Saccharibacillus brassicae: one gene and its partners. The protein of the gene in region 1 binds, or shares a complex with, the protein of each later gene. Links are inferred from orthologs where the notes say so. Each region holds a gene or a part of one and is shown on either strand. Other genes may lie near its edges. The genes, in order: accD, accB and accC.

Region 1 (11,066 bases):
AAGTGAAAAGCCTCGCCGACCGGCTCGGGCTGCCGATCATCTCTTCGCGGCACGACACGTTTACGGTCGCGTCGATGATCAACCGGGCGATCTTCGACCGCCTGATCAAGAAAAAAATTATGCTGGTCGAAGACCTGGTCAGCCTGAAGTCGAAGCCGTATTCGCTCAAAGCGACGAGCACCGCCGAAGATTTCCGGCGCGTCGCGGAGCGGACCGGCGCGAACAGCTTCCCGGTGACGGACGAATGGAACCGGGTGCTTGGCATCGTCAGCCGCAAAGACATCGAGAGCGTCGAACCGGGCCAGAGCATCGAGCGGGCTATGGTGCGCAGCCCCGTCACGGCCGGCATGCTCACTTCGCTGGCGTCGGCCGCGCAGATCATGACGTGGGAAGGGATCGATTTCCTGCCGGTCGTCGATCGCAACCGCAAGCTTGCCGGCGTGCTGACGCGGCGCGAAGTGCTGCAGGCGATGCGCGATGCGCGCGAGCAGAGCAGCCTCGGCGAGACGTTCGATCATTTGATCTGGAACGGTTTCGCGGAAGAACGCGACGCGGAAGGCCGACTCTTTTTCCATGGATTCATTACTCCGCAGATGGCGACCGACCTCGGCACCATCTCCGAAGGCGTCATGACGTCCGTCATGATGCAGGCCGCGCTGCGCATGGCCAAAGATCACAGCGGCAATGATTATGTGGTCGACAATATGAGCACGTATTTTATCCGCCCGGTCCAGATCGAGGATGCCGTCATGGTCATGCCGATCGTGCTGGAGGTCGGCCGCCGGATCTGCCGGCTGGAGATCGCTATTTCGCACGGCGAGCAGACCGTCGCCAAAGCGATGATGACGCTGCATTCGATCGAAAACGGCTGAAACGCCGATCCATTACGAACGGAAAAGGGGGAACGCCCGCATGAACGATTTTGTCCATCTGCATGTGCACAGCGAATACAGCCTGCTCGACGGAGCGGCGAGGATCAAGGAACTGGTGGGCCGCGCGGCCGAACTCGGCATGAAATCGCTCGCGCTGACCGACCACGGCGTCATGTACGGCGCCATTCCGTTTTATAAAGCGTGCCGGGCCGCCGGCATCAAGCCGATTCTCGGCTTCGAAGCCTATTATACGTCGGCCTCCCGGACCGAACGGGCCAGCCGCAAAGAGCAGCCGATCTACCATCTGCTGCTGCTGGCCAAGAACGAGACCGGCTACCGCAATCTGATGAAGATCTGCACGGCCGGCCATCTCGAAGGGTTCCATTACAAGCCGCGTATCGACCGCGAAGTGCTGGAGCGTTACAGCGAAGGCATCGTCTGCACGAGCGCGTGCATCGGCGGAGAGATTCCGCAGCATTTCCTGAACGGACGTCCCGAAGAAGCCAAAGCGGCGGCGCTGCGGTACAAAGAGATTTTCGGGGAAAACTTCTATATCGAACTGCAGGATCACGGCCTGGCCGAACAGAAAAAAGTAAATCCGATGCTGATCGCGCTGGCCGAAGAGATTCAGGTCGAGCTTATAGTGACGAACGATTCGCATTACCTGGCCGAACCGGACGCCGAAATTCAGGACGTGTTGATCTGTATCGGTACCGGCAAAACGATGGAAGACGAAGAACGGTTCCGTATTCCGACGCGGCAGCTGTATCTCAAAACGGGCGAAGAGATGGCCCGGCTGTTCCCGCATCTGCCCAAGGCGCTGGCCAATACGGCGAAGATCGCGCAGCAGTGCGAGCTGGAACTTGAACTGGGCCGCTCGATCCTGCCGGAATACCGGCCGCTGCCGGAAGGCCGATCGCCGCAGCAGTATTTGATCGACCTGTGCCGCGAAGGGCTGGAGCGCCGCTACGCCCATCTGCCGGGCTGGGAAGATCCCGCTCATCGGAGCAAGCTGGACGAACGGCTGGAGTATGAACTCGGCGTGATCGGGACGATGGGCTTCTCCGATTATTTCCTGATCGTCTGGGACTTTATCCGCTATGCGCACGAGCAGGGCATCGTTACGGGACCGGGCCGGGGTTCGTCCGCGGGCAGTCTCGTCGCCTATACGCTGAACATTACGGACGTCGATCCGATCAAATACAATCTGCTGTTCGAACGGTTCCTGAATCCGGCGCGGATCACGATGCCCGATATCGATATCGATTTCAGCGACGAACGCCGCGACGAAGTCATCGCCTACGTGACGGACAAATACGGCGCGGACCGCGTCGCGCAGATCATCACGTTCGGCACGTTGGCGGCCCGCGCCGCGGTGCGCGACGTCGGCCGCGTGCTGGCGCTGCCGTACGGCGAAGTCGACAAGACGGCGAAGCTGATCCCGGTGCAGGTCGGCATGACGATCGACCGCGCGCTGGCGCAGAACGCGGCGCTGCGCGACCGCCTCGAAGCGTCGCCCGACGCTTCGAGGCTGATCGAAACGGCCCGCCGGGTCGAAGGGATGCCGCGGCACGCTTCGACGCACGCCGCCGGCGTCGTTATCGCGCGCGGTCCGCTGACCGATTACGTCCCGCTGCAGGAAGGCGGCGAGAAGACGGCGCTGACCCAGTATCCGATGGAAAGTCTGGAAGCGGTCGGCCTGCTGAAGATGGACTTTCTGGGGCTGCGCACGCTGTCGATCATCGAACGCTGCCAGAAATGGATCGCGGAGCGAACCGGGGCGGCCGTCGATTTCAAAGCCGTGTCCGAGAACGATCCCGGCACGTACGAACTGCTCGGCCGCGGCGATACGACCGGCGTGTTCCAGCTGGAGTCGCCGGGCATCCGCCGCGTCATGAAAGAGATGAAGCCGTCGGTCATCGAAGACATCATCTCGGTCGTGGCGCTGTACCGTCCGGGCCCGATGGAATTTATCTCGAATTATATCCAGGTCAAGCACGGGCTGGTCCGCGCGGATTATCCGCACGAAGACCTCAAGCCGATTCTGGAAGACACGCACGGTATCATCGTGTACCAGGAGCAGATCATGCAGATCGCCTCGACGATGGCGGGCTTCTCGCTCGGCGAAGCGGATCTGCTGCGCCGGGCCGTCTCGAAGAAAAAGCGCGAGACGCTGGACGAGGAACGCGGCCACTTCGTGCGCGGCAGCCTTGGCCAGGCCTACAGCGAAGAAGACGCCAACAAAGTGTACGACATGATCGTGCGCTTCGCCGATTACGGCTTCCCGCGCGCCCACGCCGCCGCCTACGGCGTGCTGGCGTTCCAGACCGCTTACCTCAAAGCGCATTATCCGGTCGAGTTCATGGCGTCGATGCTCGCCGCCGTGACCGGCAACCACCGCAAGGTGGCCGAATACGTCGTCGAGACGCGCCGGATGAATATCCCGGTGCTGCCGCCGGACGTGAACAAGAGCGGCATGCTGTTCACGCCGTCCGAAGAAGACGGCAAAGCGAGCCTGCGCTTCGGGCTTGCGGCGATCAAGAACGTCGGCACGAACGCGATCCGCAGCATTATGGACGAACGCGCGGAGCGGCCGTTCGACAGCCTGCTCGACTTCTGCCGCCGCGTCGATCCGAAGACGTGCAACCGGCGCGTGGTCGAAGCGCTGATCCAGGCCGGGGCGTTCGATTCGCTGCCCGGCCACCGCGCCCAGCTCCTCGCCATGCTGGACGAAGCGCTGGACGCCGCCGCCAAATGGCGCAAAGAACGCGAAGATTTCCAGATCCAGATGTTCGATTTCGTCGAGACGCCGAATTGGGAGATCGAATATCCCGACGTGCGCGATTACACGTCGTCGGAACAGCTTGATCTGGAGCGCGATCTGCTCGGTTTGTATTTGTCCGGCCATCCGCTGGACGATTACGAACCGCTGCTCGGCGAGGCCGGCGTGCAGAAGCTGATGGAACTCGGCGACGCGCCGGACGAGAGCCACGCCGTCACGGTCGGCATGGTCGTCAGTCTCAAGACGATCACGACCAAGCAGGGCAAAGCGATGGCTTTCGCCGAGATCGAAGACCAGATCGAGCGCTGCGAGCTGGTCATGTTCCCCGAAGTGTGGAAGCGAAGCCAGGACGTCATGCAGCCCGGCGCGCTGCTGGCGCTGCGCGCCAAAGTCCAGCAGCAGGACGAAGGCTTCAAGCTGCTCGCCGACACGGTGCTGCCGCTTGGCGAAGACGCCGTTCGCAGCCTGCTGGCCCGCGGCGAATCGCGCGGCGGCTCTTCGAGCCCGAGCCGGAAGGGCCAGGCCCGCCCGGCCCGCCCAAGCGTGGGCAGCGGCGACAGTTCGCCGCGCAGGCCTTCCGGCGGCGCCGGCTCGCCGCCCGCCCGGCCGGGCACCCGCCCCGCCGCGGCCGCGCCTTCTGCGCCGCCCGCGTCGGCGTCTGCGGACGCGAAGACGCCGCGCGTCTTCGTCAAGATCGCGGCCGACCGCCGCAATCCGGAGATGCTGGAGACGCTCAAGCAGATGCTGCAAAGCCATCCGGGCTCGATGCCGACGCTGCTCTTCTATGAAGATACGCAGAAGCTGATCGCGCTGAGCGACGCCTACCGGATCGAGCCGACGGACGAGCTGGTGACGCAGATGGAGAACCTGCTCGGCGGGGGAACCGTGCGCGTCAAATAAGCCGCGCAGGCGGCACGGAAAGCCCCGGACCGGGTTTTCGCATCGGGAGATGCGGAAGCCCGGTTTCTTCGCGCGTCCGATTCTGTTGCTAAAAAAAACAGCCTTATGTTATCATTAAGCCATTATGCAGAGGAAACGGGTTCATCCGGGCATCGACAAGGGGGACAGGGTTGTTCATGTGGACGGTGATTTATATCGCCTCTACCGCCAAGTTGGCGGAGAAGCTTCGGCACAGGCTGACTGAAGAAGGATTTCTCGTCAAAGTCCGTCCCCTCGACATGTCCAAGCAGCAGTTCGAGATTCTGGTTCCTTCCGGCGAGCTCGACGAGATCCAGGAAGTGCTGAATTGTATTTTGTATTCCTGATCCCCGCCGTTTGCGTTCGGGATCGAAGCGCGCGAGCCGCGCGGATGCTCAGATCGACCTTCAAGGCGAGGCCCGCCAAATAACGGCTGAAGAGGTGTAGTGGTGTTCAAGGATTTATTTCAGAAAAAGAGAAAGTACGCAACCCTTCCTTCCGATCGCAGCGCCGGAGGCGGCGAAGCGGAAACGCAGCCGCGTCCGAAGCGGGAGATCCCGGAAGGGCTCATGAATAAATGCAGCAAGTGCGGCGCGATCCAATACAGCAAAGAGCTGGAGAAAAATCTCAAAGTGTGCACGTCCTGCGGCCACCATATGCGCTTGAACGCCATGGAGCGCATCGCGATGACGCTCGACGAAGGCAGCTTCGTCGAACGCGACGGCGAGGTCGTGTCGATCGATCCGCTCGAATTTCCCGGGTATGCCGGCAAATTGGCGGAGCAGAAGCTGAAGTCGGGGCTGAAGGAAGCGGTCGTGACCGGAGAAGGCGCGATCCACGGCCAACCGGTCGCCGTCGCCGTCATGAGTTTCGACTTTTTCAGCGGCAGCATGGGTTCGGCGGTCGGCGAGAAGATTACGCGGATCATCGAGCATGCCGGACAGTACGGCCTGCCGCTGATCATCTTCTCGACTTCGGGCGGAGCCCGGATGCAGGAGAGCATCTTCAGCCTGATGCAGATGGCGAAGACGAGCGCGGCGCTGGGCCAATTCTCGGAAAAGGGCGGGCTTTACCTGTCCGTCATCACCGATCCGACGATGGGCGGCGTGTCGGCGAGCTTCTCCATGCTCGGAGACGTCATCATCGCCGAGCCGAGCACGAACTTCGGCTTTGCCGGACGTCTCGTTATCGAACAAACCATTCGCCAAAAACTGCCGGACGATTTCCAGACGGCGGAGTTCAATATGCAGCACGGACAGCTCGATCTGGTCGTGCACCGCAAAGAAATGAAAACGATGCTGGGCAAACTGATCGGCATGCACAGTAAAAAGGAGGAGCTCTAGACGGATGGCGGGAGAATTGGCGTTTGAGCAGCCTCTTGTAGAGCTGCGCAAGAAGATCGACGAGCTCAAGCATTTCGGACAGGAAAAAGGGATCGATTTCAGCGATGAAATCTCCCGCCTGGAAGAACGCTACACCGAGCTGCAGCAGGATATTTACACCAATGTGACGCCGGCGCAGAAGATGCACCTGGCGCGCCATCATCAGCGTCCGACGACGCTCGACCTGATTCCGTACGTGTTCACCGACTTCGTCGAACTGCACGGCGACCGGATGTTCGGCGACGACATGGCGATCGTGGGCGGCATCGCCCGGTTCGGCGGCCGTCCGGTGACGGTCATCGGCCATCAGCGCGGCAAGGATACCAAAGACAATATCGCGCGCTTCTTCGGCAGTCCCCACCCGGAAGGCTACCGCAAAGCGCAGCGCCTGATGAAGCAGGCGGAGAAGTTCGGCCGTCCGATCGTCACGTTTATCGATACCAAAGGCGCTTATCCCGGCAATACGGCCGAAGAACGCGGCCAGTCGGAAGCGATCGCCCGCAGCATGATGGAGATGGCGATGCTCAAAGTGCCGGTCGTCTGCATCGTGATCGGCGAAGGCGGCAGCGGCGGCGCGATTGCCGTAGGCGTAGGCAACCGCGTGCTGATGCTCGAGAACGCGATCTATTCGGTCATTTCGCCGAACGGCGCGGCTTCGATCTTGTGGAAAGACGCGTCCAAAGCCGATCAGGCGGCGGAAGCGATGAAGATTACCGCGCCCGATCTGCTGGACTTCAAGATCATCGAAGAAGTGATTCCCGAGCCCAAGGGCGGGGCACACCGCGATTACGAAGCGACCGGCCTTGCGATTCGCGACGCGCTGGGACGCCATCTGGACGAAATCGGGCATCTCGACGCCGACGCGCTGATCGCGGGACGGTACGAAAAATTCCGCAAGATCGGACAATACGCTTCCGAACGGCCTTTACCGAACTCTTGATCAGTTTTTACTTTAAAAACCTATACAAAACCGCGTTTTTAGTGTAGATTTAATTGTTGGTGAGGATTTTATAACCATCCGAAAACCGACTTCCAAATGCGTATCACAGAGGTCGGTGCACCGCGTGCCGATCTCTTTTTGTGCGGTAAAGCGGAAGGGTGCGTATGAATATCCGGTTTGGAACCGCTAGTCGACAGAGAGAGTCTCCCCGAGAGGCTCAAGCAGAGATCCCAGAGATCAAAAAACGGAGGAACCCAAATGCGTAAAACAAAAATCGTATGTACAATCGGTCCGGCAAGCGAATCGCTGGAAAACACGAAAAAACTGATCATGGCGGGCATGAACGTCGCTCGAATGAACTTCTCCCACGGTGACTTCGAAGAGCACGGCAACCGCGTTAAAAATATTCGTCAAGCGTGCCAGGAGCTCGGCAAGAGCGTAGCCCTGCTGCTTGACACCAAAGGTCCGGAGATCCGTACCGGCAAAATCGCCGTCGAGCCGCTCGACCTGGTCGAAGACGAGTTCATCACGCTGACGACCGAAGAAATCGCCGGCGACAAAGACCGCCTGTCCGTATCCTACGTCGATCTTCCAAAAGACGTATCGGTCGGCTCCACGATCCTCATCGACGACGGCCTGATCGGCCTGACCGTTACCGAAGTTGCGGGTACGGAAATCAAGTGCCGCATCGTTAACGGCGGACAAATCAAAAGCCGCAAAGGCGTAAACGTACCGGGCGTCAGCATCTCGCTGCCGGGCATCACCGAGAAGGATACGAACGATATCGTTTTCGGTATCCAACAGGGCGTAGATTTCATCGCCGCTTCGTTCGTACGCAAAGCGAGCGACGTGCTGGAAATTCGCGAACTGCTGAAAAAGCATGACGCCGAGCATATCCAGATCATCTCCAAAATCGAAAACCAGGAAGGCGTCGACAACCTCGACGAAATCCTTGAAGTATCCGACGGCCTGATGGTTGCCCGCGGCGACCTCGGCGTCGAAATCCCGGCCGAAGAAGTGCCGCTGGTGCAAAAGCAAATGATCGAGAAGTGCAACCGTGCCGGCAAACCGGTCATCACGGCTACGCAAATGCTCGACTCCATGCAGCGCAACCCGCGCCCGACGCGCGCCGAAGCGAGCGACGTGGCCAACGCCATCCTCGACGGCACCGACGCAATCATGCTGTCCGGCGAGACGGCTGCCGGCAAATATCCGGTAGAATCGGTACAGACGATGTCCCGCATCGCGGAAAAAGCGGAGTCCGCTATGGCCAACCGCGAAATCCTCAAAAAACAAAGCGAAGCGCAGCAAAAATCCGTTACCGAGTCGATCAGCCAATCGGTCGCTCACGCGGCATGGAACCTGGACGTTAAAGCGATCGTGACTTCGACCCAAACGGGTACGACAGCTCGCATGATCTCCAAATACCGTCCGGTCGCTCCGATCATCGCGGTTACGACGCAGGAGCAAACGCTTCGTCGCCTTGCTCTGGCCTGGGGCGTTATCCCGGTCAAAGGCGAAATTGCCGAAACGACCGACGAATTGTTCGAAAGCGCCATTCAGGGCGCGAAAAATTCCGGCATCGTGCATGAAGGCGATCTGGTCGTGATCACGGCCGGCGTACCGCTGGGCCGTTCCGGTTCGACGAACCTGATCAAGGTCGATCAAGTTCACTAAGCCGTTCCTAGGAGAAAAGCTGCCCGCTTGCGGGCGGCTTTTTCTTTTGCTTTCGCTAAGCGTTCGGCGAAGCGTGCGCATTGGCAATGGGGTACCCTTTTCGTATACAATAAACAGACAAGGCTTAAGACGGAAGACCCAGGATTCACCCGGGGCTTTCGTCTGGTTACAAGGAGTGGACAGGCATGACCGACAGCAATGCGGCAGCGCAGCGGGAGAAGCGGCGGAGCCCCTGGTTCCGGACCGGCTTGAACGTGCGCTATCAGGAAACGGACAAAATGGGCGTGGTCTATCACGCCAATTATTTGAACTGGTTCGAGATCGGACGCACCGAGATGATCCGCTCGATCGGGCTGTCCTACAGGGAGATCGAGGAGCACGGCCTGTATTTGCCGGTAATCGATGTGCGCTCGCGCTTCGTCCAGCCGGCCCGCTACGACGATCGCGTCTGGATCTACGTGCGCATCAGCGGATTTTCGCCGCTGCGCCTGGAGTACGAATACGAGATTCGACGCTGCGAGCAGGGAGAGGCGTGGAGCGCCGAACCGGCTGGCTTCGGCGAAGAAGCGCCGCTGCCCGGCACGCTGCTCAATATCGGCACGACCGAGCATGTGTGGTTGAACGCCGACTGGAAGCCGGCCCGCCTGAGCAAAGCGGCGCCGGAAGCCTATGCCCGGCTTGCGGAGTGGATCTCCGGCCCGAAGCCGGCGAATCGACAAGAAGGGGGACATCCGGATGAAAAATAGAATGGCGCTGCTGTTTATTCTCGCCGTCGTCGTGGAGGCAGCCGCTTTCGCGTGGCTGATCGAATATTTCGGCTTTTTCAAAACGCTGGTGCTCGCGCTCGCCACGACCGTGATCGGCATCGCGATGGTCCAGTTCGAAGGCCGCAAAGCGATGAACGATCTCAAACTGCTGGCCGAAAGCGGGCAGCCGCCCGGCCGCAAGCTGGTCGACGGCGTCTGCATCATGGCCGGAGGCGCGCTGCTCGTCGCGCCGGGATTCATTACCGACCTGATCGGCATCACGCTCGTCTTCCCGCTTACCCGTCCGCTCTACCACCGCGCCGCCATGCGCTGGATCGAGAAACGGATGAAAAAAGGCAATATTACTTTTTACCGGCGCTGACCGGCGAGCCTCCGTACAAGACCGTCCGCATGCTGCGGACGGTTTTTGACGTGAAATCGAATGCCGCTTGAACTTGCAAACGCTTGCTCCCTCCTGTAACATATATCACTGTAAGGGGTTACAACATGCGCTTATCGCACCGATAAAACATTTTGATCCCGATTAACAAACGGAAACGTTCAAAAAAATGACAAAATCAGGTATGATGTTCAAGAAGGAATGCATTCTGACTTGTTATTTTCCCGCAGGATGCCAAGACCGGGGGCCCAACCGTTTGCCGAACGTTAAAAACGGTTACAAAAGGTTGGGTTGTGTTTCAAATCCGAAGGCTTTCGACGGTCTGCGGGTTGCAAACACATCGCGTGCCCCCAGTTCGTTGGCCGAGTCTCAATTTTTGTTCGACAGGATGATCCGAGCTTCCACGAAGCGACATAGGCAGTCGATGAACCGAACATTTGACGCGGTCAACGGACAAGAGTTACCGCCTGCATTTATCCGTCCCATTCAAAAAGGAGAGATGTACGATGACAGCGACTAAAGGTCTTGAAGGCATTGTAGCCGCAACTTCCTCGATCAGTTCGATCGTGGACGGTGTGCTTACATACCGGGGGTATAACATCGACGATCTGGCCGAGAACGCTTCTTTTGACGAAGTCGCCTACCTGCTCTGGCACGGTGCGCTTCCGAACGAAGAGCAGCTGGCGCAGCTGAGAAGCAATCTGCAGCAGTATGCCGCGGTTCCGGCTCCCTTGATCGAACAGATGAAGTTGTACCCGAAAGACATGAACATGATGGCGGCTCTGCGTACGGCGGTGTCCGGCCTGGCTCTCTACGACGCCGATGCCGACGAGATGACCCGCGAATCGAATGTGACCAAAGCCGAACGCCTGCAGGCCCAGCTCCCGACTCTCGTAGCCGCGCTGGCCCGCATTGCCAAGGGAGAGGAGCCGATCGCGCCGAAGCCGGATCTCGGGCTGACCGAGAACTTCCTCTATATGATGAGCGGCGAAGTGCCGGAGCAGACGGCGGTCGAAGCGCTGGACAAAGCGCTCGTGCTGCATGCCGACCACGAATTGAACGCTTCGACGTTCGCTTCGCGCGTTACGGTAGCGACGTTGTCGGACATTTATTCGGGTGTGACGTCGGCGATCGGCGCGCTCAAAGGCCCGCTGCACGGCGGCGCCAACGAAGCGGTCATGCGCATGCTCGAAGAGATCGGTTCTCCCGATAACGTGGAGAGCTACATCCAGGGCAAGCTGGACAACAAAGTCAAAATCATGGGCTTCGGCCATCGCGTCTACAAAAACGGCGATCCGCGCGCGAAGCACCTGATGGAGATGTCCCGCCGTCTCGGCGAAGCCAAAGGC
Region 2 (11,132 bases), 4.0 Mb from region 1 along the record:
GTGCCCGCTTCATTTTGGCGATGGCCTGCGTGCGCGTCGGCGCCCAGACGATCAGCTTCGCGATCATGGAATCGTAGAACGGCGGAATGGTATAGCCCTGGTAAGCGGCGCTGTCCACCCGCACGCCCGGTCCGCCCGGAGGCAGATAGAAGCTGATCTTGCCCGGAGCCGGCATGAAGTTGCGATCCGGATCTTCGGCGTTGATCCGGCATTCGATCGACCAGCCGTTGATCGTCACGTCCTCTTGGGTGAACGACAGCGGATTGCCTTCGGCGACCGAGATCATCTCCTGGATCAGATCGACGCCCGTGACCATCTCGGTCACCGGATGCTCGACCTGAATCCGGGTATTCATCTCCATGAAGTAGAAGCTGCCGTCCGGGCTGAGCAGGAACTCGAGCGTGCCCGCGCCGGAATAGTTGACCGCATGGGCGGCGCGTACCGCCGCCGCGCCCATCGCTGTCCGCACTTCTTCGGAGATGATCGAACAAGGGGCTTCTTCGACCAATTTTTGCCGGCGGCGCTGCACGGAGCAGTCCCGCTCGCCCAAATGTACCGCATTGCCGTGCTTGTCGGCGATCAGCTGGATTTCCACGTGCTTCATGCCGGTGAGGAATTTCTCCAGATAGACGCCGGCGTTGCCGAACGCTTTCTCCGCCTCCTGCTGGGCAGCCACGATCTGCTGGCGCAGCGTGTCTTCGTCTTCGGCCAGGCGAATGCCTTTGCCGCCGCCGCCCGCGGTCGCTTTGATGATAACCGGATAACCGATGCCGCGCGCGATCTGGATCGCTTCGTCCAGGTCTTCGACCAGACCGTCGGAACCCGGAATGACCGGAACGCCCGCGCTTTGCATCGTCAACTTGGCTACCGCTTTGTCGCCCATCTTGGTGATGCTGTCCGGCGAAGGGCCGATAAACGTAATGTTGCACGATTCGCAAATTTCCGCGAAGTCGGCGTTTTCCGCGAGGAATCCGTAACCCGGGTGCACGGCGTCGCATTCGGTCAGCGTCGCGATGCTCATCAGGTTCGTGAAGTTCAGGTAGCTGTCTTTGGACGCCGTCGGCCCGATGCAGTACGCTTCGTCGGCCAGGCGGACATGCAGCGAATCGCGGTCGGCTTCGGAATAGACCGCCACCGTCGAGATGCCCATTTCGCGGCACGCGCGAATAATCCGCACAGCGATTTCGCCGCGGTTGGCGATCAGAATCTTGTTGAATTTCGTCGTTTCCAAATCGATGCGTCCTCCTTCCGCTTGCGCTTGACTCATTCCGATCTGACCAGGAACAGCGGCTGTCCGTATTCGACGAGCTGTCCGTTCTCGGCCAGCACTTCCACGATCTCGCCTTTGACTTCGGCCAGCAGCTCGTTCATGAGCTTCATCGCTTCGATGATGCAGACGACGGATTTCTCGTTGACGCGGCTGCCCGCGTTTACATAGGCATCGGCATCCGGGGACGGCGAAGCGTAGAACGTGCCGACCATCGGGGAGACGATTTTATGTAAAGACTCGTCGGGTGCCGATGCCTGGGCAGGCACCGCCGCGGCCGGCGCGCTTGGCGCTTGGACCGTCTGCGCCTGGGGCTGCTGCGCGTTCACGGCAAACTGCAGGGCCGAAGCGTCGATACGGCTGCCTTTGCGGATGACGACGCGCGTGCCTTCTTCCTCCAGTTCCAATTCTTGAACCGAAGTCCGGTCGAGCAGTTCGATAAGTTCTTTGATTTCGCTTATTTTAAACATTCGGGCACGCTCCTTAACATTTTCAGGCTTGTGCGGGTAAAATGGTGCAGCGCTTTGTAAACGCACGGTAAGCCGTTTAACTAACGTTATGTATTATATCACAACCTTGCAAAATAAAAAGGGCGGTCTCCCGAAGGAGAAACCCGCCCACAAAATGCCGGTGAAACGCTATCATCGGCCGAATTAACGCCGGTCCTGCGGACCGCCCACGAAAGCCTGTTCCTGGGCATCCAGGTTATAGGCCGTATGCAGCGCCGCGATGATGTCTTTGACTTTCTCGCCTTCGATCACGCAGGAGACTTTGATCTCCGACGTGCTGACCATTTTGATGCTGACGCCCTGATCCGAGATGACCCGGAACATTTCCGCGGCCACGCCCGGATGGCTGACCATGCCGGCGCCGACGATCGAGACTTTGACAAGTTCCGTCTCGGAAGTCAATTCGCGGTAAGGCACTTTGCCTCGCGTGCTTTCGATGACCTGAAGCGCCCGTTCCACTTCGGAGCCGTTCACCGTGAAGGAGAAGTCGGCCGTGCCGCCCTGCGACCCGCTCTGCACGATGATGTCGACGTCCACGCGCTCCGCTGCCAGCGCCCCGAACAATCCGGCCAACACGCCCGGCACGTCGGATACGCCCAAAATGCTGATCCGCGCCACGTTTTTATCGTAAGCGATCCCGCTTACCACCACTCCCTGTTCCATGCTCGACTCCTCCTCCACTACGGTTCCTTCATTATAATTAAAACTCGAACGGACGATCAGGCGGACGCTGTTGTGCTTGGCGTATTCCACGGCGCGGGGATGCAACACCGCCGCGCCGAGATTCGCGAGTTCCAGCATCTCGTCGTACGAAATCGAAGGCAGCTTGCGCGCGCATTTGACGATCCGCGGATCGGTCGAATAGATACCGTCGACGTCCGTGTAAATCTCGCAGGCGTCGGCCTGGATCGCCGCGGCCAGCGCCACGGCGGTCGTATCGGAGCCTCCGCGTCCGAGCGTCGTGATCTCGCCGTCTTCGCTCATGCCCTGGAAGCCGGCGACGATAACGATTTTGCCGTCTTCCAGCGCTTTCAACACCCGATCCGGACGAATGTTCGTGATCCGGGCGCTGCCGTGGTTGGCTTCCGTCTCGAAGCCCGCCTGCCAGCCGGTAAACGAGACCGCTTCGTGGCCGATGGCCTGAATAGCGATCGACAGCAGCGAGATCGAGATCTGCTCTCCCGTCGTCATCAGCATGTCCATCTCCCGGGCCGGCAGATTGTCGCTCAGCCGCTTGGCCGTATCGATCAGGTCGTCGGTCGTGTCGCCCATCGCGGATACGACGACGACGCAGCCGTGTCCTTCTTCTTTTTTCTCGGCGACCCGCTTGGCGACCCGCTGCATACGCTCGGTATCGCCGACGGAACTGCCGCCGAATTTCATGACGAATAATGACAAAACGTGTTCACTCCCCCGCGTATTTCCGGAGCTGTTTGTACGTCCGTGCGAGGACCGCTCCGGTCTATTTTATCGCTTTAAATGAGTATAATACGAAACCGCTTCGCGCTTCCATTGTTTTTTCTGCAAATTGTTTGTATTTTCCGATCGTTCCTATGTATAACCTGCATAAAAAAACTCTCCGCGCCGCAAAGCGGACGGAGAGCAGGCGGCCGGCAAGCGGAAGCTTGCGGCCGATACAAGCGAATATCGTCAAAACCGAACATCGTCCAAAACGAACGCCGTGGCCGGTCGTCGCCCAAGATCGAAAGACTACGCGCGGGAAATGTATTTGCCTTCGCGCGTATCGATCAGCAGCACGTCGCCTTCGTTGATGAACAACGGCACCTGAACGCTGTGGCCCGTTTCGAGCTTCGCGCTTTTGGAAGCGCCCGTCGCCGTGTTGCCTTTGATGCCCGGCTCCGTTTCGACGACTTTGAGCTCGACGCTCGTCGGCAGGTTGATGCCGAGAATCTCGCCTTTGTAGCTGATGATGTGCACGTTCATGTTCTCGCGCAGGAATTTGAGTTCCCATTCGAGCTGGTCGCTGGTCAACGTGAACTGGTCGTATGTCTCGTTGTCCATGAACGTGTGATCCTGTGCGCTTGCGTACAGGTACTGCACGCCGCGGTTTTCGATCTGCGCGCGGCCGATCGACTCGCCGGCGCGGAACGTGCGCTCAACGGTGTTGCCGTTGCGCAGGTTTTTGAGCTTGGAGCGTACGAATGCCGCGCCTTTGCCCGGTTTGACGTGCTGGAATTCGATTACGGTGAAGATGTCGCCGTCGACTTCGACGGTCAGGCCTGTTTTAAAATCGTTAACTGAGATCATAGAGGATTCCTCCTTGGAATGGTTGCCTGGTTGATGCCGATTCTGGATTGCCTTATGCCAGAGGCAGAAGGAGAAGATCTTTGGTCGAAGAAGTGATAATCTCGATTCCCGTTTCGGTAATCACGATATCGTCTTCGATCCGTACGCCGCCGAAGCCCGGAATATAAATGCCCGGCTCCACCGTCACGACCATGCCCGGCTTGAGGATATCGTCGCTGAGCTTCGACAGGCGCGGGCTCTCGTGCACTTCCATGCCGAGGCCGTGGCCCGTGCTGTGGCCGTAGTTGTCGCCGTAACCGTACGACGAGATGATGTCGCGGGTGAGCGCGTCCGCTTCGCGGCCGGTCATGCCCGGACGAATCTTGTCGAGCGCGTTCAACTGTGCTTCGAGCACGATGTTATACACCTCGCGGTGCCGGTCGCTCGCTTCGCCGAGCACGACGGTACGGGTCACGTCGGAACAGTACCCGTTCAGCAGGGCGCCGAAATCGAACGTGATGAATTCGTTGCCCTGCAGCACGCGCGAGCTGGCCACGCCGTGCGGAAGCGCCGACCGTTCGCCCGAAGCGACGATCGTGTCGAACGACGAAGACGTCGCCCCGTTTTCGCGCATGAACATTTCCATCTGCAAATCAAGCTCGCGCTCGGTAACGCCCGCGCGGATCTTCGTCAGAATATGACTGAAAGTCCGGTCGGCCAACGCCGCCGCTTCGCGCATGATGGCAAGCTCGCCCTCGTCCTTGAAGATGCGCAGGCCTTCCACAAGACCCGACACCGGCACGAGTTCGACGCCTTCAAGCGCTTCCCGGTAGTTTTGGTACGTCGCAAATGTGACATGTTCCTGCTCGAAACCGAGTTTGGTCGCGGCCCCCAACAATTCTTTAACCGTTTCCATCACCTTCGGCGCATGCTCGACCACGTCAAAACCCTGGGCCTGCTGCGGCGCCTGCGTCATATAACGGAAATCGGTCAGTAAATAACTGTCCGTTTCGGTAATCAACACGTATCCGGCGGAACCCGTGAATCCGGTCAGGTAACGACGATTAATGTCACTGGCTACAAACATCGCGCCGACGCCCTGGGCGGACATCGCTTCGCGCAATTTGCTTACACGCTGCTGCATATTTTCTCCTCTTTCCCGGTGAACCTATTCAGTTCGTATTTTCCAGAGCTTCAAGCGAAATTACCACAGTACATTCTATCATATGCGTACCCCCTCTGAGAAGCCTTTTCCGGCACGGGCCCGCTTGGCGGCGAAGCCGCCTGTTCGCTGGTATTTACGGATAAAATCCGATACAATGAAAAGAAATGTCTCCGGCCCGGCTTCGCTTCTCGCTCGTGCCGGCAGGTCGGGCCGTTTGCGGCCCGGCGCGGACCATACGCCCCACGGGGTATTTTAAAACGTTTAGGAAGGTGAAGGTTTTGTCTGAAAAATCCGCTCCCGTCGCCTACGGCGGACAAGCCGTAATCGAAGGAGTCATGTTCGGCGGCAGGCACGTGAACGTCACCGCGGTACGCCGCAAGAGCGGGGAGATCACTTTCCTCGAAGTGCCCCGCGAAGAAAAAGGCTGGGTGCGCTCGCTGCGCAAAATCCCGCTGCTGCGCGGACTCGTCAGCCTGATCGATTCCAGCGTCAAAGGCTCCAAGCATCTCAACTATTCGTTCGACGCCTACGCCGACGACGAGATGACGCCCGAAGAACGCGAAGAATTGAAAGCGAAGAACAAAAAAGGCGAAGCCAAACTCGGACTCGGCGCCATCATCGGCGTGACGGCCGCGGCAATCCTTTCTTTTATCGTCGGCAAAGTCGTCTTCACGCTCGTCCCGGTCTTCGTCGAACAATTTCTGTTCAAAGGCGCGTTCGAACATCAAATCTACCACAACCTGACAGAAGGCGGCATCAAGCTGATCCTGCTGCTGCTGTATCTGTACCTGATCTCGCTCACGCCGATCGTCAAACGGCTGTTCCAATATCACGGAGCCGAGCACAAAGTCATCAGCGCGTTCGAAGCCGGCGAAGAGCTGACTCCGGAAAACGTGCAAAAGTATACCCGGCTCCATTACCGATGCGGCAGCAGCTTCATTATGCTGACGGTCATCATCGGCGTTCTGATCTACTCCCTGTTCACCTGGGATTCCCTCGCCGAGCGCGTCGTTCAGCGCCTGCTGCTGCTGCCGGTCGTCATGGGCGTGTCGTTCGAATTCCTGAAGTTCACGAACGCGCTGCGCGACGTACCGGTGCTCCGCTATCTCGGTTACCCGGGACTGTGGCTGCAGCTGCTGACGACCAAAGAACCGACCGACGAGCAGGTTGAAGTGTCGATCGCGTCGTTCAACCGGATGCGCGAACTCGATGCCGTCTATGCCAAACAAGGCGCCCCCGCTTCGGTGCCGGACGCCATACTCGATCCGCTGGAGGGTTGATGCCTTATGAAAAAACCGGGAGCCGCCGGCTTCGTGATTCTCGCGCTTGCCGCGCTTGGCATCGTTCAAATCTTGATGAATCCGTCCATTACATGGTTGATTCCGATCGTCATCATCGCGGTAGTCGCCCTGCTGTACTTCTTCCTTCCGAATTCGCGCCGCCCCGGCGGATTCCGCTCGACAGGCGGCGGCAGACAGCCGAAGATCAAACCTTCGGCCCGCACGCAGGAGAAGATGGCGCGCATGTCGTCTTCCGGTTCGGCGAAAGCCGCGCCTGCCCGCCCGGGCAAAGCGCCGGCCTTGCCGGCGAAAAATCCGAAAAAGCGGAAAAACTATCCGTTTCAGGTGATCGAAGGCCGCAAAGGCAAAGACGAAGACGATATTCCGAAGTTTCACTAAAAGCTCTGCGAGATGCCGGAGCACCAAAAAGAGAGAGCGGACTTTCCGCTCTCTCTTTTTTATCGTGCTTTTTTGGCGTATCGACGTGCCGTTCGGCTCAGTTGGCCCAATACTGCTGCAGCGTGCTTTTCACTTTGCCCGACAGCAGGTGCTGGGCGCGGAAAAAGATATTGCCGTCGACGTTTTTGCGGCCGATCGTGTAGGCCAGATGGTCGGCCAGCTCGGAAGCGCTGCTCCAGCCGGCTTCGGACGTGCCGACTTTGTAGGCGGCTTCGCCGATATACAGATCGACGTCGGTACCGTCGACCGTATCGGCCCACCAATCGACAAGCGTTTTGTAATTGGCGGCGGTGTTGACGTTGCTCCAATAGATCTGCGGTACGACATAATCGACCCATTCGTTTTTGATCCAGGTGCGCGCGTCCGCGTACGTCGAATCGTACGCCGTAACGCCTGCGCGCGTGGAGGAGCCGAGCGGATCGCTCGAACCGTTGCGCCATACGCCGAACGGGCTGACCCCGTAGCGCACGTCCGCTTTGACGGCGTGGATCGACTGTCCCAGCGTCTGCACGAAGCTGTTGATGTTCGCGCGGCGCCAGTCGCCTTTGTTTTTGTAGGCGGCGGTATTGTACAGGCTGTACGTGCCGTCGTCGCCGAATTTCTTGGCGGACGATTCGCCGTACGGATAGAAATAGTCGTCCAGATGCACGCCGTCGATATCGTAGTTGTTCACGACTTCCATCACGTCGTCGATGACGGATTGGCGCGCGGCGGGAATGCCCGGATTGATATACAGTTTGCCGTCGAAATTGACGATCCAATCCGGATGCGCTTTGGCGACGTGGTTCGAAGCCAGGTTCGACGTCGACGTGCCCGTGCTGGCGCGGAACGGATTGAACCAGGCATGGAATTCCATGCCGCGCTTATGCGCTTCTTCGATCATGAACGACAGCGGATCGTAGCCCGGGTCTTTGCCGGCCGTGCCGGTCAGGACGTTCGACCACGGCACGAGCGACGATTTGTACAGCGCGTCCGCGCTCGGGCGTACCTGCACGAAGACGGCGTTGATGCCGGTCTCCTGCAGTTGGTCCAGCATGGCGGAGAACTGCGTTTTTTGCGTCGCCGCGGTTTTGGACGACGGCCAGTCGAGACTCGATACGGTCGCGACCCAGGCGCCGCGCAGCGCGGTCAGGTTGCCCTGATTGTCCGGCACGCCGGGTACGGGCACGCCGACCGGACCGTCCGGCGTCGTCAGCGTAATCGTCTGCGTCGCCTGGTTCCAGTTGACGTTCAGTCCGAGTCCCTGGCCGACGAAACGCAGCGGAACCATGATCCGGCCGCCCAGGCTCGTCACCGGAGCTTCTAGTTCAACGGAATTGCCGTTGACAAACGCCGTTTTCGCGCCGAGCGGGATCGACAGCAGCGTGCCGCCCTGATTGATCGTGACGACCTTGTCGCTTTGCGACCATTGAATCTGCGCGCCGAGATTTTCGCTGACGAGCCGCATCGGCACGAGCGTCGTATTCGACACGATATAAGGATCGACGTCTCCTTGAATCCGTTGTCCGTCGAGAACGATCGAGATGACGGAAGCCGCGTGAGCCCGGCTTCCTCCGAATCCGCCCCCTGCCGGGAGCAGCAGCATCACTGCCAACAGTACCATTAATCCTTGACGCCATTTCATTTGTGCATCTTCCCTCATTTCCATTGATTTCGTCCGGCCGCTTGCTTCGCGTACCGGGGTTTGCTCCCTGCTCTTTGACGGGCAAACCGCCGACTTTGTTTCACACCTCCCGTATCCTGCTAACCGTTATACGCGCCGCACCGCCCGATTGTAGCGCTGGCGCGCCAAGAAAACTTTGGGAACTTGCCCGGAGGCCCTGCCGGCGCAAACAAAAAGGCATCTGTGTGCCGGGGCCACAGACGCCTTCTTTAGAATTCGCTCGTTCCTTCGTCCTGAACGACCTTGAGTTCTTCGAGCCGCTTCGGATCGCGGCCGAAATATTCGACCAGCGACTCGATCCGCGTGATCGAATCCCAACTCAGATGATGCTCGATACCTTCGACGTCCTGATAAATGCGGCTTTCTTCCACGCCGATCAAACGCAAAAATTCTTCAAGCAGCTGATGGCGGTCCACCAATCGCTTGCCGATTTTTTTGCCTTTGCTCGTCAGAATGAGGCCGCGATATTTTTCGTAGACCAGATATTCGTCTTTGTCGAGCTTTTGAATCATTTTGGTGACCGAAGAAGGATGAACCTCAAGCCCTTCGGCGATGTCCGATACCCGGGCATAGCCTTTTTCGTCGATCAACTGGTAGATGCGCTCCAAATAATCTTCCATACTGGGCGTTGGCATCCGCTTCCCTCTTTTCCTCGACTTAGAAGCCCGGCGCGCGGTCTTCCTCGTTAATGACGCCGATAAACGGACGTCCCGTTCTGTCGGCGGAAGGCCGAATACGTACACGGTCCGCCAAAAACAGCTCTTACCATGATACCTTTATTCGCGGTCCATTGGCAAGTTTACGACATAAAAAAAGAGGATATCCGTCAGACGGTATATCCTCTTCGGGCGACCAGCGTCAGCAGCAGCATCAAAATGAGCAGCAGTACGATCGTCGCTCCGGGCGCGAAGTTCCAGATGCCCGCGATGACCAATCCGGCGATAACCGCGATCTCGGCCACAACGACGGACAGCAGGATGGACATGCGGAAACTTTTGGCCAAAAACAGGCTGCACGCGACCGGAATGGTCAGCAGCGCCGAGACGAGCAGCGCGCCCACGATCTTGATCGCCGTGCTGATGACGAGCGCCGCAAGCACGGTAATGAGCATGTTGAGCAGCTTGACCGGAAGTCCGCTGACCGCCGCCGCGTCTTCCTCGAACGTCAGCAGGAACAGCTCTTTGTAGAAAATAACGACGACGGCCACGACGATCGCCGTGACTCCGCCCACCAGATACAGATCGGTGCGTCCGAGCGTATAGATGCTGCCGAACAAATAGCTGGTGACGTCGGTGTTATAGCCCTGTCCCAGCGTGAACAGGAACGACGCCATCGCGACCCCGCCCGACATGATGACCGCGATCGACAATTCGGCATAGCCTTTGTAGGCTCTGCGCAGCTTCTCGATCCCGAAAGACGAGATCACCGCGAAGACGAGGCCGACGACGAGCGGATACACGTTGATCAGGAAGCCGAGCGCCACGCCCGCGATCGTCACATGCGCCAGCGTGTCGCCGATCATCGACAACCGCCGCAGCACGAGAAAGATGCCGATCAGCGGCGCCGTCAATCCGATCAACAGCCCGCCGAGCAGTGCGCGTTGAAAAAAGTCGCTGAATAAAATTTCCAAGTTACCGTCTCCTTACGTTCATTCCGCGGAATGGACGAGCGGCAGCGAATGCTGCAGGTCCGTCCCGGCGCAGTCCAGATCATCGTGCGAATGGCGCACGAAAAACTTGATCTTGCCGTTCTGCTGCCGCGGTTCCTTGCCCAAATAATCTTCCAGCCGGTCGATGTCGTGCGAGACCATCAGGAACGTGATGTTGTGATGCTGGTGCATATGGCGGATCAATTCGAAAAATCCGTCCTGCGTCTCGGCGTCGATCCCGACCGTCGGCTCGTCGAGCACGAGCAGGTCCGGCTGGTTGATCATCGCCCGCGCCAGAAACACACGCTGCTGCTGGCCGCCCGACAACCGCCCGATCCGTTTGTCGGCGATGTCCTCGATCCGCATAACCTGCAGCGCGTCGTCAAGCTTCGCTTTGGCTTCGCGGGTCAGACGGCGGAACAGATTCTTGTTCGTGTACAAGCCGGACGTAACCACTTCGCGCACCGTTGCCGGAAACAGCATATTGAGCGCGTTTTTCTGCGGCACGTAGCCGATCCGTTCCCAGTCGCGGAAGCGGCGGATCGGTTCGCCGAACATGCGGATCTCGCCGCTTGTCGGCGGCATCAAGCCGACGAGCATTTTGAGCAACGTCGTTTTGCCGGCTCCGTTGGAACCGACGATCCCCACGAAGTCGCGCTCCTTCACGCTGAAACTCAACTCTTTGAGCACATGCTGGTCTTTGTAGGAAAAAGACACGTCGCGCAGCTCGATCATCGGCTGATGGCAGTCCAATGCCGGAATGGCGGACATGGCAATCCCTCCTTTCGGTTAAACGCTTCGTTGCTATTCTATCAAGTGCCATGCTATAAGTTCTCTTCTATAGTGTACCTCTTTTTATTGTAAAGCGAGCAGCAGATTTTGCAAATTGTTTTG
Region 3 (2,926 bases), 4.0 Mb from region 1 along the record:
CATCGCGGCGCTGCATACGGCCTATAACCTGGATGCCCAGGAACAGGCTTTCGTGGGCGGTCCGCAGGACCGGCGTTAATTCGGCCGATGATAGCGTTTCACCGGCATTTTGTGGGCGGGTTTCTCCTTCGGGAGACCGCCCTTTTTATTTTGCAAGGTTGTGATATAATACATAACGTTAGTTAAACGGCTTACCGTGCGTTTACAAAGCGCTGCACCATTTTACCCGCACAAGCCTGAAAATGTTAAGGAGCGTGCCCGAATGTTTAAAATAAGCGAAATCAAAGAACTTATCGAACTGCTCGACCGGACTTCGGTTCAAGAATTGGAACTGGAGGAAGAAGGCACGCGCGTCGTCATCCGCAAAGGCAGCCGTATCGACGCTTCGGCCCTGCAGTTTGCCGTGAACGCGCAGCAGCCCCAGGCGCAGACGGTCCAAGCGCCAAGCGCGCCGGCCGCGGCGGTGCCTGCCCAGGCATCGGCACCCGACGAGTCTTTACATAAAATCGTCTCCCCGATGGTCGGCACGTTCTACGCTTCGCCGTCCCCGGATGCCGATGCCTATGTAAACGCGGGCAGCCGCGTCAACGAGAAATCCGTCGTCTGCATCATCGAAGCGATGAAGCTCATGAACGAGCTGCTGGCCGAAGTCAAAGGCGAGATCGTGGAAGTGCTGGCCGAGAACGGACAGCTCGTCGAATACGGACAGCCGCTGTTCCTGGTCAGATCGGAATGAGTCAAGCGCAAGCGGAAGGAGGACGCATCGATTTGGAAACGACGAAATTCAACAAGATTCTGATCGCCAACCGCGGCGAAATCGCTGTGCGGATTATTCGCGCGTGCCGCGAAATGGGCATCTCGACGGTGGCGGTCTATTCCGAAGCCGACCGCGATTCGCTGCATGTCCGCCTGGCCGACGAAGCGTACTGCATCGGGCCGACGGCGTCCAAAGACAGCTACCTGAACTTCACGAACCTGATGAGCATCGCGACGCTGACCGAATGCGACGCCGTGCACCCGGGTTACGGATTCCTCGCGGAAAACGCCGACTTCGCGGAAATTTGCGAATCGTGCAACATTACGTTTATCGGCCCTTCGCCGGACAGCATCACCAAGATGGGCGACAAAGCGGTAGCCAAGTTGACGATGCAAAGCGCGGGCGTTCCGGTCATTCCGGGTTCCGACGGTCTGGTCGAAGACCTGGACGAAGCGATCCAGATCGCGCGCGGCATCGGTTATCCGGTTATCATCAAAGCGACCGCGGGCGGCGGCGGCAAAGGCATTCGCCTGGCCGAAGACGAAGACACGCTGCGCCAGCAGATCGTGGCTGCCCAGCAGGAGGCGGAGAAAGCGTTCGGCAACGCCGGCGTCTATCTGGAGAAATTCCTCACCGGCATGAAGCACGTGGAAATCCAGCTGATCGCCGACAAGCACGGCAATGCGGTACATTTGGGCGAGCGGGACTGCTCCGTGCAGCGCCGCCGGCAAAAATTGGTCGAAGAAGCCCCTTGTTCGATCATCTCCGAAGAAGTGCGGACAGCGATGGGCGCGGCGGCGGTACGCGCCGCCCATGCGGTCAACTATTCCGGCGCGGGCACGCTCGAGTTCCTGCTCAGCCCGGACGGCAGCTTCTACTTCATGGAGATGAATACCCGGATTCAGGTCGAGCATCCGGTGACCGAGATGGTCACGGGCGTCGATCTGATCCAGGAGATGATCTCGGTCGCCGAAGGCAATCCGCTGTCGTTCACCCAAGAGGACGTGACGATCAACGGCTGGTCGATCGAATGCCGGATCAACGCCGAAGATCCGGATCGCAACTTCATGCCGGCTCCGGGCAAGATCAGCTTCTATCTGCCTCCGGGCGGACCGGGCGTGCGGGTGGACAGCGCCGCTTACCAGGGCTATACCATTCCGCCGTTCTACGATTCCATGATCGCGAAGCTGATCGTCTGGGCGCCGACGCGCACGCAGGCCATCGCCAAAATGAAGCGGGCACTGGCCGAATTCGCCGTCGAAGGCATCGCGACCACGATCCCGTTCCACCAGCGTCTGCTGAATCACGAAACGTTCGTACGCGGCGATTTCGACATCAAATTCCTTGAAGAAAACGAAGTCTGAACGTGACAAACGCCGTTTGTCACATCGGGCGGCAAATGCTATATTTAAGGAATAAATAATCCATAAGGTGGATGGTATCGAATATGAGCAGCTTACCTACAGAATTTGAACGGACGGAGATCGGCGAGATCCAGATCGCGCCCGAAGTGATCGAAGTGATCGCGGGACTGGCGACGATCGAGGTGGAAGGGATCGCGGGCATGAGCGGCGGCTTCGCGGGCGGCATTGCCGAGCTGCTGGGACGCAAGAACCTGTCGAAGGGCGTCAAGGTCGAAGTGGGCCAACGCGAAGCGGCGGTCGACGTATCGGTTATCGTGGAGTACGGTTCCCGCTTGCCGGAAGTGGCCGGTGCGGTGCAGCGCAACGTCAAGCGTTCGATCGAGATGATGACCGGCTTGTCCGTCATCGAAGTGAACGTGCATGTGCACGACGTGCAGTTCAAAGCCAAAACGGTCGAAAGCCGTTCCGAAGAGCTCGAACTGGGCATTCCCCGGGTGAAATAACGTTTTTCCGACCCCCGACCCGCAAAGTCGGGGTTTACTACCGTTTGGAGGGGGCTTAGCCGTACGTGGCAAAAATAGTGGACCGTCTGCTGCTGTTTCTATACAGCCTAACGATTTTGATTCTGAGCATTTTGGCCATCCTCCTGCTGAGCCGCTCGATCCGGGTTCCGATCGATTTCCGGTTCGACCTGCCGACGATGTCGATTCTGGTCGCCGGCCTTGCCGTGCTGATCCTGATCAGCCTGCGGATGCTGTACGTGTCGCTGCGCCGCAGCCGCGCGAACCTGCATTCCGTCGACCAG

The links.
Region 2: the proteins of accD (region 1) and accB are in contact, whole or in part, in a solved structure (PDB 8UXZ), measured with the Escherichia coli proteins. The link is inferred for Saccharibacillus brassicae from one-to-one orthologs.
Region 3: the proteins of accD (region 1) and accC are in contact, whole or in part, in a solved structure (PDB 8UXZ), measured with the Escherichia coli proteins. The link is inferred for Saccharibacillus brassicae from one-to-one orthologs.

What each region holds. Positions count from the first base shown.
Region 1 is NZ_CP041217.1:4,327,761-4,338,826, forward strand. What follows is about bases 4,200-6,968. They hold accD (acetyl-CoA carboxylase, carboxyltransferase subunit beta), read left to right. Parts: upstream 4,200-5,021; coding sequence 5,022-5,915; downstream 5,916-6,968. Other genes in these bases: FFV09_RS17965 (DNA polymerase III subunit alpha), read left to right, coding at 4,200-4,554; FFV09_RS17970 (glutamate decarboxylase), read left to right, coding at 4,731-4,919; FFV09_RS17980 (acetyl-CoA carboxylase carboxyltransferase subunit alpha), read left to right, coding at 5,920-6,894. Also shown: FFV09_RS17960 (DRTGG domain-containing protein), read left to right, coding at 1-872; more of FFV09_RS17965, read left to right, coding at 913-4,199; pyk (pyruvate kinase), read left to right, coding at 7,153-8,571; FFV09_RS17990 (acyl-CoA thioesterase), read left to right, coding at 8,757-9,317; FFV09_RS17995 (FxsA family protein), read left to right, coding at 9,307-9,699; citZ (citrate synthase), read left to right, coding at 10,224-11,066.
Region 2 is NZ_CP041217.1:288,803-299,934, forward strand. The notes cover bases 1-2,835. They hold accB (acetyl-CoA carboxylase biotin carboxyl carrier protein), read right to left. Parts: upstream 1,738-2,835; coding sequence 1,264-1,737; downstream 1-1,263. Other genes in these bases: accC (acetyl-CoA carboxylase biotin carboxylase subunit), read right to left, coding at 1-1,267; FFV09_RS01260 (aspartate kinase), read right to left, coding at 1,921-2,835. Outside these bases: more of FFV09_RS01260, read right to left, coding at 2,836-3,174; efp (elongation factor P), read right to left, coding at 3,487-4,044; FFV09_RS01270 (M24 family metallopeptidase), read right to left, coding at 4,097-5,167; FFV09_RS01275 (DUF1385 domain-containing protein), read left to right, coding at 5,467-6,468; FFV09_RS01280 (DUF2207 domain-containing protein), read left to right, coding at 6,475-6,867; FFV09_RS01285 (family 10 glycosylhydrolase), read right to left, coding at 6,965-8,551; transcriptional regulator MntR, read right to left, coding at 8,800-9,225; FFV09_RS01295 (metal ABC transporter permease), read right to left, coding at 9,417-10,220; FFV09_RS01300 (metal ABC transporter ATP-binding protein), read right to left, coding at 10,239-11,009; FFV09_RS01305 (metal ABC transporter solute-binding protein, Zn/Mn family), read right to left, coding at 11,094-11,132. UniProt on the Escherichia coli protein: This protein is a component of the acetyl coenzyme A carboxylase complex; first, biotin carboxylase catalyzes the carboxylation of the carrier protein and then the transcarboxylase transfers the carboxyl group to form malonyl-CoA.
Region 3 is NZ_CP041217.1:287,876-290,801, reverse strand. It holds accC (acetyl-CoA carboxylase biotin carboxylase subunit), read left to right. Parts: upstream 1-732; coding sequence 733-2,121; downstream 2,122-2,926. Other genes in the region: amaP (alkaline shock response membrane anchor protein AmaP), read left to right, coding at 2,690-2,926; FFV09_RS01245 (Asp23/Gls24 family envelope stress response protein), read left to right, coding at 2,205-2,624; accB (acetyl-CoA carboxylase biotin carboxyl carrier protein), read left to right, coding at 263-736; FFV09_RS01260 (aspartate kinase), read left to right, coding at 1-79. UniProt on the Escherichia coli protein: This protein is a component of the acetyl coenzyme A carboxylase complex; first, biotin carboxylase catalyzes the carboxylation of the carrier protein and then the transcarboxylase transfers the carboxyl group to form malonyl-CoA.